Regions from separate parts of the Geodermatophilus normandii genome, predicted to be linked through region 2. Evidence: riboswitches for the same ligand, from Rfam matches in the RefSeq annotation. Region 2 holds a riboswitch; the other holds the start of a gene.
What was found. A riboswitch is a leader RNA that binds a small molecule or an ion and turns the genes downstream of it on or off. The one in region 2 is predicted to bind cyclic di-AMP.
Positions count from the first base shown of each region.

Region 1: another riboswitch for cyclic di-AMP. It lies ahead of JD79_RS24280 (LysM peptidoglycan-binding domain-containing protein); the one in region 2 lies ahead of JD79_RS24285 (aggregation-promoting factor C-terminal-like domain-containing protein).

Region 1 covers NZ_QGTX01000001.1:2,899,741-2,907,093, reverse strand. Annotated here, with positions in the region: gene treY (malto-oligosyltrehalose synthase) at 1-1,167, shown strand, start outside; cyclic di-AMP (ydaO/yuaA leader) riboswitch at 1,418-1,546, shown strand; gene JD79_RS24280 (LysM peptidoglycan-binding domain-containing protein) at 1,571-2,212, shown strand; gene treZ (malto-oligosyltrehalose trehalohydrolase) at 2,346-4,100, shown strand; gene JD79_RS23820 (dihydrofolate reductase family protein) at 4,100-4,513, shown strand; gene JD79_RS23815 (RibD family protein) at 4,468-4,854, shown strand; gene JD79_RS14170 (ATP-dependent DNA ligase) at 5,048-6,118, shown strand; gene JD79_RS14165 (alpha/beta hydrolase) at 6,162-7,353, shown strand, end outside.
Region 2 covers NZ_QGTX01000001.1:3,069,091-3,076,443, forward strand. Annotated here, with positions in the region: gene JD79_RS14975 (FMN-binding glutamate synthase family protein) at 1-433, shown strand, start outside; gene JD79_RS22720 (hypothetical protein) at 472-642, opposite strand; gene JD79_RS14980 (FMN reductase) at 727-1,365, opposite strand; gene JD79_RS14985 (LLM class flavin-dependent oxidoreductase) at 1,362-2,459, opposite strand; gene JD79_RS14990 (DivIVA domain-containing protein) at 2,732-3,625, shown strand; cyclic di-AMP (ydaO/yuaA leader) riboswitch at 3,777-3,936, shown strand; gene JD79_RS24285 (aggregation-promoting factor C-terminal-like domain-containing protein) at 4,172-5,140, shown strand; gene JD79_RS15000 (class I SAM-dependent methyltransferase) at 5,229-5,873, shown strand; gene JD79_RS15005 (TetR/AcrR family transcriptional regulator) at 5,909-6,574, shown strand; gene JD79_RS15010 (flavin-containing monooxygenase) at 6,649-7,353, shown strand, end outside.

The sequences.
Region 1 (7,353 bases), 170 kb from region 2:
GAGCACCTCGACACCGCGGTGTCCGAGGTCCGCGACCGCCGGCCCGACCTGGTCGCCGCCGTCGACGCGCTGCACCCGGTGCTGGCGCAGGCCGGCACCGAGGCGGCCACCCGCTTCGAGCAGACCAGCGGCCCGGTGATGGCCAAGGGCGTCGAGGACAGCGCGTACTACCGGTGGGCGCGGTTCGTGGTCCTCAACGAGGTCGGCGGCGACCCGGCGCGCTTCGGCTCCACGGTCGAGGAGTTCCACGAGGCGCAGACCCGGCGGCTGGAGCGCAAGCCGGCGTCGATGACGACGCTCACCACGCACGACACCAAGCGCAGCGAGGACACCCGGGCGCGCCTGGCCGTGCTCGCCGAGGTGCCGACCGAGTGGGCCGGACTGGTCCGCGGCTGGCTGTCCCGCCACCCGCTGGCCGACCGGCCGCTGGCGCACCTGGTGTGGCAGAACCTGGTGGGCGCCTGGCCGCTGTCGCGCGAGCGGGCGCACGCCTACGCCGAGAAGGCCGCCCGCGAGGCCGGCCTGTCGACGACGTGGACCGACGTCGACGAGGCGTTCGAGACCGAGCTGCACGCGATGGTCGACGCCGCCTTCGACGACGCGACGACGAACGCCGAGATCGAGCAGTTCGTCGCGCGGATCGGCCCCGCCGGCCGGTCCAACGCGCTGGCGCAGAAGCTGGTGCAGCTGACGATGCCCGGCGTCCCCGACGTCTACCAGGGCACCGAGCTCGAGGACCGCTCGCTGGTCGACCCCGACAACCGCCGCCCCGTCGACTACGACGAGCGCCGGGCGCTGCTGGCCCGCCTCGACGGGGGCTGGGTGCCGGACGTCGACGAGACGGGCGCGGCGAAGCTGCTCGTCGTCTCGCGGGCGCTGCGGCTGCGCCGGGACTCCCCGGAGCTGTTCACCGGGTACGCGCCGGTCGAGGCCACCGGGTCCGCCGCCGGCTCGGTCGTCGCGTTCGACCGGGGCGGCGCGGTGACGGTCGCGACCCGCCTGCCGGTCGCGCTGGCCGCGACCGGGTGGGGCGACACGGCGCTCGCGCTGCCCACCGGCGCCTGGCGGGACCTGCTCACCGGCACGCGGGTGGTCTCCGACGTCGGGGGCCTGCCCGTCGGCGACCTGCTGTCCCGGCTGCCCGTGGCGCTGCTCGTCCGCGAGTGAGACGGAGGTCACACCGCCGCGGGGGGCACTCCTCCGCGGCGGTGTGACCAGGCGTTCCTCCCGGGACCGTCCGCCGCGGGCGGTGGGGCGGGAGTCGACTCCCGGGGCTGGAGGAGACGTCTCGTGACCCGGCCGTTACGTTGTCCCGGCGTCCGCGCGACAAGCCGGCGGACGCCGGAGCCGGCCCGCCGAACCCCGTCCACCGGGCTCCGTACCTCCCAGCACAGCCAGGACGGGGATGGGGGAACCACTTCGGCGTCTGCCGCCGCGACACGGGGGCCGGGTGCAGACGTCTCGGGGTGAAGCCGCACGCGTGCGGCCGGGGCACCGATCGCTCCGAACCCGACAGCTCACCTCGTAGGCGGCGGATCGGAGATCCGTCATGCGCACGTCCTCCTCTCCCATGCCCGCGGCCGGCCGCCAGCAGCGCGCGTCCCGCCTGGTCCGCCGGACGGTCCTCACCGCCGGCGCGGCCGCCCTCTCCGTCGGGGTGCTCGCCGCCCCGGCCTCGGCCGCCGCCCCCAACGACTGGGACGCCGTCGCCCAGTGCGAGTCCAGCGGCAACTGGTCGATCAACACCGGCAACGGCTACTACGGCGGCCTGCAGTTCTCCCTGTCCTCGTGGGCCGCGGCCGGCGGCACCCAGTACGCGGCGCGGCCGGACCTGGCCACCAAGGCCCAGCAGATCGCGGCGGCCGAGGTGCTGCTGGACATGCAGGGCCCCGGGGCCTGGCCGACCTGCGGCAAGGCGCTGGACCCGTCCGCACCCGAGGCCGGCGCCCCGGCTCCCGCCCCGGCTCCCGCCCGGCTCCCGCCCCGGCTCCGGCCCGGCCCGGCTCCCGCCCCGGCCCCGGCTCCGGCCGCCGCCCCGGCGGCTGCCGAGGCGTCCGGCGACACCCACACGGTCCGGCGCGGGGAGACCCTCCGCAAGATCGCCCGGGCCGAGGGCGTCGAGGGCGGCTGGCGCGCCCTGTGGGCGGCCAACCGCGACGAGGTCCGCAACCCCAACCGGATCTTCGTCGGGCAGGTCCTGCACCTGCCGTGACTCCACGGTGGCCGGGGAGCACGCCTCCCCGGCCACCACCGGGGTCTACCGGCTCCGGTCCGCCGTCACGGTTGACCGGGCCTGCTGGGGGCAAGACGGTGCGGTCACCCCGCACACCCCTGGAGGCCCCCGCATGTCCGCACCCGTCGAGTTCGCCGTCTGGGCGCCCGTGCCCGAGCGCGTGCGCCTGCAGGTCGACGGCGCGGTGCACGACATGCGCCGCGACGACGACGGCTGGTGGCGCGCCGAGGTCGAGGCCTCCCCCGAGGCCGACTACGGCTACCTGCTCGGCGACGACGACACCCCGCGCCCGGACCCGCGCTCGCGGCGGCAGCCCGACGGCGTGCACGGTCTCTCCCGCCGGTTCGACCCGGCCGCGTACTCGTGGGGCGACGGCGCCTGGACCGGGCGCCCGCTGGCCGGCGGCGTCGTCTACGAGATGCACGTCGGCACGTTCACGCCCGAGGGCACCCTCGACGCCGCGATCGACCGGCTCGGCCACCTCGCCGACCTCGGCGTCGCGTTCGTCGAGCTGCTGCCGGTCAACGGCTTCGACGGCACGCACAACTGGGGCTACGACGGCGTCCTCTGGTACACGGTGCAGGAGAGCTACGGCGGGCCCGCCGCCTACCAGCGCTTCGTCGACGCCTGTCACCAGCGCGGCCTCGGGGTGATCCAGGACGTCGTCTACAACCACCTCGGCCCGTCGGGGAACTACCTCCCGCTCTTCATGCCCGTCTTCAGCGAGGGCGGGCCGAACCCGTGGGGCTCCTCGATCAACCTGTCCGGCCCGGACTCCGACGAGGTCCGCCGGTACATCCTCGACAACGCGCTCATGTGGCTGCGCGACATGCACGTCGACGGGCTGCGGCTCGACGCCGTGCACGCGCTGGTCGACGAGCGGGCGACCCACGTGCTGGAGGAGATGGCCCAGGAGGTCGACCGGCTGTCGGTCGCCGAGGGCCGGCCGCTGACGCTCGTCGCCGAGAGCGACCTCAACGACCCGCACCTGGTGACCCCCCGCGAGGCCAACGGCACGGGCATCCACGCGCAGTGGAGCGACGACTTCCACCACGCGGTCTTCGCGACGCTCACCGGCGAGGCCTCCGGCTACTACGCCGACTTCGCCGAGGCCGGGCTCTCGGGGGTGGCCAAGACCCTCACCGGGGCCTACTTCCACGACGGGTCGTGGTCGAGCTTCCGGCGGCGGCACCACGGGCGGCCGGTCGACACCGGGCGGCTGCCGGGGTGGAAGTTCCTCGGCTACCTGCAGGACCACGACCAGATCGGCAACCGCGCCGTCGGCGACCGCGTCTCGGCGACCCTCTCCCCCGGCCTGCTCAGCGTCGGCGCGACCCTCGTGCTGACCAGCCCGTTCACGCCGATGCTGTTCATGGGCGAGGAGTGGGGTGCCTCGACGCCGTGGCAGTTCTTCACCAGCCACACCGACCCCGAGATCGGCCGCGCGACGGCGGTGGGGCGCAAGGCGGAGTTCGCCGAGCACGGCTGGGACGCCGACGAGGTGCCCGACCCGCAGGACCCGGAGACCTTCCGCCGGTCGAAGCTGGACTGGTCGGAGGTGGAGCGGGAGCCGCACGCGGGGCTGCTCGCCGTCCACCGGCGGCTGATGGCCCTGCGCCGGGAGCAGCCGGACCTGGTCGACCCCGACCTGTCCGCGGTCGAGGTCGGCTGGGACGACGAGGACCGCGTGCTCGTGGTGCACCGTGGCTCGCTGCGGGTGGTGGCCAACCTGTCCGGGGAGGAGCAGGAGGTCGAGCTGGACCGGCCCGCCACCGGGGTGCTGTTCGCGACCGCCGAGGACGAGCCGTCGCTGTCCGGGACCTCGGTGACCGTGCCGGCCGAGAGCGCGGCCGTCGTCACCACCTGATGCGCCGGCTGCACCCGTCGCCGGTCGGCGACCTGACCGACGGTGACCTGACCGACGGTGACCTGACCGACGACGACCTGGCGGAGGCCTACCGGCTGCCGCCCGGGCGCTCCTTCCGCGTCGACTTCGTCGCCTCGCTCGACGGCGCGGTCACGGTGGACGGCGTCAGCGCGGGGCTCGGCTCGCCCGGCGACCGGCGGGTGTTCACGACGCTGCGCGCGCTGGCCGACGTCGTCCTGGTCGGGCACGGGACGGCGGCCGGCGAGGGCTACCGGCCGGTGACCGCGGACTCCGCGGTGGGGCGGCGGCGCGCCGAGCTGGGGCGCGCCCCGAGCTGCCGGTCGCGGTGGTGTCGCGGCGGGCGTCGATGGCGCCCGGCGACCGGCTCGCGCAGGCGCCGACGCTGCTGGTGACCTGTGCCGCCGCCGACCCCGGTCGCCGCGCCGCGCTGGCCGACGCCGGCGTCGAGGTCCTGGTGTGCGGGGACGCCGACGTGGACCTGCCGCTGGCGGTGGACGTCCTCGCCGGGCGCGGGCTGGGGCAGGTGCTGTGCGAGGGCGGCCCGTCGCTGCTGACGGCGGCACTGGACGCGGGCGTCGTCGACGAGCTCGACCTCACCGTCTCCCCCGCCCTCGTCGGCGGGCAGGCGCGGCTGCTGGACCGGGCGCTGCGCGACGTCGTCCGCCCGCGGCTGGTCCAGGTGCTCGAGGAGGACGGCGTCCTCTTCACCCGCTACGCCGTCGGGCCGAGCTGAGCGCCGAGCGCGGCGGGTCCTCGTGATCACCACGCGTCCACGGTGGTCCGGGCCGGTGCGGGTGCCGCCGTGGGACGGGTTCCCGCCCGGCGGGCCGCGCCGGGGACGGGTCCGGTCACCCGATCCGGGCGGGCGTCGCGGCAGGGGCGCGTTCGGCCGCTGCGGATCGGCGCCTGCTGCTTGACTGGACGGCATGGACCTGCCCGTGCTGCCACCGGTCAAGCCGATGCTGGCGAAGGCCACCACGAGGCTGCCCACCGGCGACGGCCTGTTCTACGAGCCCAAGTGGGACGGCTTCCGCTGCATCGTCTTCCGCGACGGCGACGAGGTGGAGCTGGGCAGCCGCAACGAGCGCCCGCTGACCCGCTACTTCCCCGAGGTGGTGGCCGCGGTCAAGGAGGCGCTGCCGGAGCGCTGCGTCGTCGACGGCGAGATCGTGGTGCCGCAGGGCGACCGGCTGCACTTCGAGTCGCTGCTGCAGCGCATCCACCCGGCGGAGTCCCGCGTGAACCTGCTCGCCGAGCAGACGCCGGCGCACTTCGTCGCGTTCGACCTGCTGGCCGTCGGCGACGAGGCGCTGCTGGAGACGCCGTTCGAGCGGCGGCGGGCGCGGCTGCGCGAGGTGCTCGGCGGAGAGCACGAGCGGGTGCACGTCACCGCGGTCACGCGGGACGCGCGGACCGCGCAGCGCTGGTTCGAGGAGTTCGAGGGCGCCGGGCTCGACGGCGTCGTCGCCAAGGCCCCCGACCTGCCCTACGGCCCCGACCAGCGGCTGATGACCAAGGTCAAGCACGTGCGCACCGCCGACTGCGTGGTCGCCGGGTTCCGCTGGCACAAGAGCGGGCCGATCGTCGGGTCGCTGCTGCTCGGCCTCTACGACGACGGCGGCCTGCAGCACATCGGGGTCGCGGCGTCGTTCCCGATGGCGCGGCGTGCGGAGCTGGTCGAGGAGCTGGCGCCCTACCGCGCCGACGCCCTCGACGGGCACCCGTGGCAGGACTGGGCGAACGCGCAGGTGCAGGAGGACGGCGAGCACCGGATGCCCGGCGCGCAGAGCCGCTGGAACGCCAAGAAGGACCTCTCCTGGGTGCCGCTGCGGCCCGAGCTCGTGGTGGAGATCAAGTACGACCAGCTGGAGGGCCGGCGGCTGCGGCACACCGGCCAGTTCCTCCGCTGGCGGCCCGACCGGGAGCCGCAGAGCTGCACCTACGACCAGCTGGAGGTCCCGGTGCGCTACGACCTGGCCGAGGTGCTGGCGGGATGAGCGGCGCCTGCGCGGCCGGCGCGCGCCTCCTACGGTGGTGATCATGCGTTCGCGCCGCGGCCTGCTCGCCGCCTCGACCGGACTGCTCCTGGCGGTCACCGGCTGTAGCTCGTTCACCGACGAGTCGTCGCCGGCGGACTCCTCCCCGTCGTCCGCGACGACGACGCCGGCCGAACCGGAGGCCGCCCCGATCACCTGGACCGACTGCGACGCGGAGATCACCGAGCTCATCGCCGGCACACCGGGCAGTGAGCGCGACCTCGCCTTCGAGTGCGGCCGCACCGAGGTGCCGATCGACCACGACGAGGCCGACGGCGCCACGCTGCCGCTGTTCCTCATCCGCGCGACGCTGGCCGGGCAGGCCGACCGGATCGGCTCGCTGCTGGTCAACCCGGGCGGCCCGGGCGCCTCGGGAGCCGACGCCGCGCTGAGCCTGGCGCTCTCGCTGCCCGAGGACGTCCTGCGCCGCTTCGACCTGGTGGGCTTCGACCCGCGCGGCGTCGGTCTGTCGACGCCGGTCGAGTGCATCCCCGCCGACCTCAAGGACCGGCTCCTCGCCGCCGAGCCGCGGCCGACCACCCAGGAGCAGATGGACGAGGTCCTCGGGCTGACCGACGAGATCGCCGACGCCTGCGCCGAGGAGTACGGGGACGCGCTGGGCACGTTCAGCACCGTCGACACCGCGCGGGACATGGACCTGCTGCGCGAGTCGCTGGGCGACGAGCAGCTGACCTTCCTCGGCTACTCCTACGGCACCACGCTGGGCTCCACCTACGCCGAGCTGTTCCCGGAGAACGTGCGCGCGATGGTGCTCGACGCCGCGGTCGACCCCGACGCCGACCCGCAGGCCGACGCGGAGGCACAGGCGGCGGGCCTGGAGGCCGGCTTCGACGCCTTCGCCGCGAACTGCACGAGCCTGGTGTCGGGGTGCCCGATCGGTGCGGACCCGCGCCGGTTCGTGCAGGACCTCATGGGGGCGGCCGCGGCCGCGCCGATCGCCAGCAGCACGCCCGGCGAGACCCGCACCGCGACGCCGGGGGTCATCCTCACCGCGGTCGCGGCGGCCCTCTACGACAGCGGGTCGTGGCCGCAGCTGTCGCAGTCGCTGGCCGCCGCCAGCACCGGCGACGCCGCGGGCCTGTTCGCCCTCGCCGACGCCTACCGGGGCCGGCTCGCGGACGGCTCGTACACCAACCAGCTCGACGCCAACATCGCGATCAACTGCGCCGACACCG
Region 2 (7,353 bases):
CGTGGCCTTCGCGCTCGGCTGCGACATGGTCAACATCGCCCGCGAGGCGATGCTGGCGATCGGGTGCATCCAGGCGCAGAAGTGCCACACCGACACCTGCCCGACCGGCGTCGCCACGCAGAACGCCTGGCTGGCGCACGGGCTGGACCCGGCCCTGAAGTCCGTGCGGCTGGCCAACTACGTGGCCACGCTGCGCCGCGACCTGCTCAAGGTGGCCGAGGCGTGCGGCGTCGAGCACCCGGGGCTGATCGACACCGGCTCGGTCGAGGTGCTGACCGGGCGGACGGCGTCGACCCCGCTCGGGGAGGTCTACGGGTACGAGCCGGACTGGGGGCTGCCCTCGGCCGCCGACCGGGCCGAGATCGTCCGCATCATGACCGCCGACGCGCCCCAGGGCGGCTCGGCGACCCCGTCGGAGGACGCGGTCGGCTGACGACCCCGGGCGGGGGACCGCCCGGGGGCGCCGGCACCTCAGGCGGCGTCCGGTCCGGCGGCGATCCGGAGGGCGGCGGGCCGGCCGACCACGACCACCGGCCCGCCGCAGTTCCAGCACAGCGGGTCGGCGCTCCCGCGCTCACGGGCGTCCTGACCGCCCACCTCGCACGGCGCGCACGTCCAGATGACCTCGATCCGGTGTTCCACCGATGGCTCCCCGGTTCTCCCTCCGCGGCCACCGGCTGTTCGATGCCGGCGGGTGGGTACCCCGCTCGCCGCCGCCGAACCGGGTCAGGCCTCGCCGCGGAGGAGCTGCTCGAAGGAGGGGACGTCGGTGAACGGGTCGGCCGGGCGGGCCGACGCGGGCCGGCCGGTGACGACGTCGGCCAGCTCGCCGGCGGCGCGGGTGATCCGCCGGCCCAGCTCCAGGCTGGTGCCGGCGCTGCCGGTGCCGTCACCGCCGGCCCAGTCCTCGCTCGCCGCGAACACCGCCGTCGGCACGGGCACCGCACGCAGGTGGCTGAACAGCGGCCGCATCGCGTGCTCGAGCACCAGCGAGTGCCGGGCGGTGCCCGCGGTGGCGGCCATCAGCACCGGCTTGCCGGTGAGCGCGTCCTTCTCCAGCACGTCGACGAAGGACTTGAACAGGCCGCTGTAGGAGGCGGTGAACACCGGGGTGACGGCGATGAGCGCGTCCGCGCCGGTGACCGTCTCCACCGCCGCGCGCAGCGCCGCGTTCGGGAAGCCGGTGACGAAGGCGTCGGCGACGTCGCGGGCGTGCTCGCGCAGCTCGACGACCTCGACGGTGGCGTCCTCGCCCCGCTCGCGCAGGGCGGCCACGGTCGCCGCCGTCAGCCGGTCGGCCAGCAGCCGCGTCGACGACGGGACCGACAGGCCGGCGCTGAGGACGGCCAGGGTGCGGGTGGTCACGCGGAGACCTCCTCCGGGCTCTGCCGCCGCGCGGCGACGCGTGCGGCGTGGGTGGGGGCGTCGGGGACGTGCGCCGGCTTGAGCGCGGCGAACTCCCTGCGCAGCACCGGCACGACCTCCTCGCCGAGGACGTCGAGCTGCTCGAGCACGGTCTTCAGCGGCAGGCCGGCGTGGTCGACGAGGAACAGCTGGCGCTGGTAGTCGCCGACGTAGTCGCGGAAGCCGAGGGTGCGCTCGATGACCTGCTGCGGGCTGCCGACGGTCAGCGGCGTCTCGCGGGAGAAGTCCTCGAGCGAGGGCCCGTGGCCGTACACCGGCGCGTTGTCGAAGTAAGGGCGGAACTCCTCGACGGCGTCCTGGGAGTTCTTCCGCACGAACACCTGCCCGCCCAGGCCGACGATCGCCTGGTCGGCGCTGCCGTGGCCGTGGTGCTCGAAGCGCGAGCGGTAGAACTCCACCATCCGCTGGGTGTGCTCCTTGGGCCAGAAGATGTGGTTGGAGAAGAACCCGTCGCCGTAGTAGGCGGCCTGCTCGGCGATCTGCGGGGAGCGGATCGAGCCGTGCCAGACGAACGGCGCGACGCCGTCCAGCGGCCGCGGGGTCGAGGTGAAGCCCTGCAGCGGGGTGCGGAACCGGCCGGACCAGTCGACGACGTCCTCCTCCCACAGCCGGCGCAGCAGCGCGTAGTTCTCCACGGCGAGCGGGATGCCGTTGCGGATGTCCTGGCCGAACCAGGGGTAGACCGGGCCGGTGTTGCCGCGGCCGAGCATCAGGTCGACGCGGCCGCCGGCGAGGTGCTGCAGCATCGCGTAGTCCTCGGCGATCTTCACCGGGTCGTTGGTGGTGATCAGCGTGGTCGACGTCGACAGCTGCAGCGTCCGCGTCTGCGCCGCGACGTAGGCCAGCGTGGTGGTGGGGGAGGACGAGAAGAACGGCGGGTTGTGGTGCTCGCCCAGCGCGAAGACGTCGAGCCCGACCTCCTCGGCCTTCCTCGCGATGGTGAGGACGGCCTGGATCCGCTCCGCCTCGCTCGGCGTGCGGCCGGTCGTCGGGTCGGTCGTGATGTCGCTGACCGTGAAGATCCCGAACTGCATCTCGTCTCCAAGTGATTGAGAGCTCAACTGCTGTCCGGCGCAACCGTACCGGTGCCCTCGTTGTTCCCCGGCCGTCGTTACCTCCCCGATACCGGGTGACTGCGGGCGGTGACCGGACCGGCACGGCCGGGTCGTCCCACTCCGCACGCGCCCGAGCACGCCGGAGCGCCGGGGCGGAGCGCGGGGCGGGATGGGAGATTGTGATCACTCCCGACGGTCCGGACCGGGCCGGCGGGGGTCCGGATCGGACGGCGCACCGAGGGGGAACCGGGATGTCGCAGCGGGCAGGGGTCACGACGGGGGACGGCGGGACGGCGGGGACGGGCGGTCCGCCCGCGTCGGGCCGGCCGAGCGGGCTCGACGGCCTGCTGGGGACCGGGCCGGTGTTCACCGGCGCGGTCCGCGGCTACGACCGCACGCAGGTCGACGACTACGTGTCGTGGGCCGAGACCGAGATGCTGGTCCTGCGCCGCGAGAACGACCACCTGCTCAGTCGCTACGCCGCGGCCTCGACCGAGGTGCAGAACGCCCGCCGGCGGCTGGCCCAGCTGGTCCGCGAGCGGCAGTCCCTGCCCGGCCCCGAGGACGCCCTCGCGCTGGTGCGCCGGGCGGAGCAGGAGGCCGCCGCGCTGACCGCGGCCGCCGAGGAGGAGGCCGCACGGGTCCGCGCCGAGGCCCGCACGGAGGCCGCGGCGCGGCTGTCCGGGGTGGCCGAGATGCGGGAGGCGGTGAGGGCGCTGCGCGAGCAGACCCGCAGCGAGGCCGCCGCGGTGCTCGAGGCGGCCCGCCGCGAGGCCGCCGAGCTGGGGCGCGCGGCCGCGGCCGAGCGCGATCGGCTGGACCGGGAGGCCGCCGAGGCGCGCGCCCGGGCCGACGACGAGGCACGCGAGCGCCGGCGCCTCGCGGAGGCCGAGCTGCAGCCGCTGCGCGACGAGCGCGACGAGGCCCGCGACTGGCTCCGCCGGCTGACCGGCCAGATCGACCAGGCGCTGGCGGTGGTCGCCGGGGTGCTCCCCGACGACGTCCCCGTCCTCGCCGACAAGCGCGAGGCCGTCCGCGCCGAGGAGGCCGCCGGACCGTTCGGTGGGACCTCGCGGCCGGCCGACGTGTCCGAGGTGACACCGCTGCACGGGCCCGGCCGCACCGAGGTGGCCGCGGCCTCCTGACCAGGAGGAACGGCACGGCAGGTCCGGCGACCGCGCCGGCCGCACCAGCCGTCACGGCGGTCCCGCGCGCCCCGGGAGTTGTCACGAACCGGTAACGCCCGTACGGTGACCGGCGTCCGGCTGGTCGTCTGGTCCCCGTCCCGGGGAGCTCGGCCGGACGCCGCCGAGTCGTGTCCGTCCCGCGGACGCGAGCCGGGGACCCACCGCAGTCCTGGGGTGAATCGCGCCCGCCGAGCCGCGCTCGGTGCCGCGTAGGGCTCCTTCCCGCCCGAACCCGTCAGCTAACTCGGTAGGCGGCTCACGGAAGAACGGAGAGCCTCCGCACACCCCGCCTCCGGGCCCCCGCGGCCCGCAGGTGCAGCCGTCCGCGCGCCTCGCGCACCTCCGCGTCGTCCCGACGCCGGCTCGCCCCTGCCCGCCGCACCGGTGACGCCCTCCGCGCCGCCGGGGACCCGCCAGACGCGACACCCGTAGACCGCGCCGCGTGCGCACGCCCGGACCCGGGCGGCTGCCGCGCGCACTCTCCCTCGGAGCACCCACCCCCTCATGTCCCGCCGCACTCCCGACGCGCCCGCGACCGTCGAGCTCGCCGCCACCCCCGCCGACGCCGTCGACACCGCCACCGCCGAGACCCGCGAGCTGTCCGCCCTGGGCGGCGATCCCGCCGAGGTCCCCGCTCCCCGCGCCCGCCGCCGTTCCCGCCTCGGCCGCGCGCCGCTCGGCCACCGCCGCCCGGCCCTGCTGCTCGGTGCCGCCGCCGCCGGCGCCCTGGTCGTCGGCCTCGTCTCGACGGGCGGCCCCGCCGCCTCCGCCGGGACCGACACCGTGAGCGCCTCGGTGAGCGTCGCCGAGCAGCTGGGCATCCCCCAGCAGCCGGCCGCCGAGCGGGCCCCCGAGCCGGCCGACCTCGCCCCGCTGGAGGACGTCGCCGCCTCCCGCAGCGATCGCAGCGCCGCCGAGGCCAGCGCCGCCCAGGCCCAGGCCGCCGCGGACCAGGCCGAGCTCGACCGCCGCGCCGCCGAGGAGGCCGCCCGCGTCGCCGCCGAGCAGGAGGCCGCCCGCATCGCCGCCGAGCAGGAGGCCGCCCGGGTCGCCGCCGAGCAGCAGGCCGCCGCCGAGGCGCAGGCCGCCGCCGAGGCGCAGGCCGCCGCCGAGCGGGAGGCCGCCGCGGCGGCTGCGGCTCCGGCGCCCGCCGCCAGCAGCTCCTCGAGCTCCAGCTCCGCCCCGCGCGGCTCGTTCAAGGACTACGCGCTGAGCAAGGTCGGCAGCGCCGAGCAGTTCAGCTGCCTCGAGAGCCTGTGGGGCAAGGAGAGCGGCTGGAACCCCAACGCGCAGAACCCGACCAGCACCGCGTACGGGATCGCGCAGTTCCTCGACTCGACCTGGGCGAGCACCGGCATCGCCAAGACCTCCGACGGCTACCGCCAGATCGACGCCGGCCTGATCTACATCGACGAGCGCTACGGCTCGCCGTGCGGGGCGTGGGCGCACTCGCAGGCCACCGGCTGGTACTAGGAGGACCCTCCTGCCCCCGCGCCGCGCTCCGGCTCGGCGCGGGACCCTGCAGGAGAGCCGTTCCGGCACGACGCCGGGGGGAGGGCCGATGACCGTGCGGGTGGTGCCCGCGGGCTTCGTCCGCGCGCACACCCAGGTGCGCCGGCCCTCGCTCGTCCCCGAGGTCCGGCTGCACGTGGCCGACGACGTCGTCGCGCTGTGGGAGGCGATGGAGACCGCGGCCGGCGGCGCGGGGGAGGAGCCGCCGTTCTGGGCGGCGGCCTGGCCCGGCGGGCAGGCCCTGGCCCGCTGCCTGCTCGACGGGCCCGCGACGGTCGCCGGCCGCACGGTGCTCGACCTCGGCTCGGGCAGCGGCCTGGTGGCGATCGCCGCCGTCCTCGCCGGCGCCCGCCGGGTGCTGGCCAGCGACGTCGACCCCTTCTCGCGGACGGCGGTGGCCGTCAACGCCGGCCTCAACGGCGTCCGGGGGATCAGCGTCACCGGCGACGTGCTCGACCGCGAGCCGCCCGCCGTCGACCTCGTCGTCGCCGGGGACGTCTGCTACGACCGGGAGATGACCGGGCGGGTGCTGCCCTTCCTCGACCGGGCGCGGGCGCGCGGCTGCGAGGTGCTGGTGGGCGATCCCGGCCGGCCGTACCTCCCGCACGAGCGCCTGGAGCCGGCGGCCGTGTACGAGGTGCCGGAGACCGAGGGGCCGGGCGTGCGCCGCACCACGGTCTGGCGGCTGCCCTGACGCCGGGGGGCCCGGCGCTGGGTAGGGTCGCCGCCGTGGCCGCACCGCTCCCCGCCCCACCGGGCGGCAGCCGGGGGCGGCGGGCGCGCCGGCCCTCGGGCGACGACCGTGAGCGCGCCATCCTCGCCACCGCCGAGGACCTGCTGGAACAGCGGCCGCTGGCCGACATCTCCGTCGACGACCTGGCCCGCGGCGCCGGCATCTCCCGGCCCACCTTCTACTTCTACTTCCCGTCCAAGGACGCGGTCGTCCTGGCGCTGCTCGACCGGGTGGTCGAGGAGGCGCACGCGTCGCGCTCGGCGGCGCTGCGGCGGGCCGGCGACGACGTCCGCGCGAGCTGGCGTGCCGCCCTCGAGGCGGTCCGCAGCACGTTCGCCGCCCACCCGGCGGTCGTCTCCGCCGTCGCCTCGCTGCTGGCCACCAGCGCCGAGGTGCGGGGGCTGTGGTCGACCGTGATGGACGGCTTCGTCGAGGACACCGCGGCGGCCATCGAGGCCGAGCGCGCCCGCGGCGCCGCGCCGGACGGGCCGCCCGCCCGCGACCTCGCCGTCGCGCTCAACTGGATGAACGAGCGGGTCATCCACGTCACCTACGCCGGGCAGACGCCCGCGCTCCCCCCGGAGGACCTGGTCGACGTCCTGCTCACCGTCTGGCTGCGCACCGTCTACGGAACCGACAGGCCGGGCACCACGACCCGTTGACCGACGCGCCGTCGAACGACTCGACACCGTGTCGAGTACCGTGGTCGGGGTCACCCCCGCCGACAGGGAGAGCCATGACGCAGTCCGTCCCCACGGAGACCACCACCCGGCACGTCGACGTGCTGATCGTCGGCGCGGGCCTGTCCGGGATCGGCGCGGCCTGCCACCTGCAGCGCGAGCTGCCGGGCAGGACGTACGCCGTCCTCGAGGCCCGCGAGGCCATCGGCGGCACCTGGGACCTGTTCCGCTACCCGGGTGTGCGCTCGGACTCCGACATGTTCACCCTGGGCTACTCGTTCCGGCCGTGGTCGCAGCCGCAGGCCATCGCCGACGGCGCCTCGATCCGCGAGTACGTCCGCGACACCGCCCGCGATTACGGCGTCGACGAGCACATCCGCTTCGGCACCCGCGTCGTCTCCGCCGCGTGGTCCACCGCGGACTCGCTGTGGACGGTCACCGCCGAGCGCACCGGGACCGGCGAGACCGAGACGTGGACCTGCTCGTGGCTGTCGGTCTGCTCCGGGTACTACCGCTACGACCAGGGCTACCGCCCCGAGTTCCCCGGCGAGGAGCGCTTCGGCGGCCGGATCGTGCACCCGCAGCACTGGCCCGAGGACCTCGACTTCGCCGGCAAGCGCGTCGTCGTCATCGGCAGCGGCGCCACCGCGGTCACGCTCGTGCCGAGCATGGCCGAGCAGGCCGCGCACGTGACGATGCTGCAGCGCACGCCCACCTACGTCGTCAGCCTGCCCGGCCGCGACGCGCTGGCCGAGAAGCTG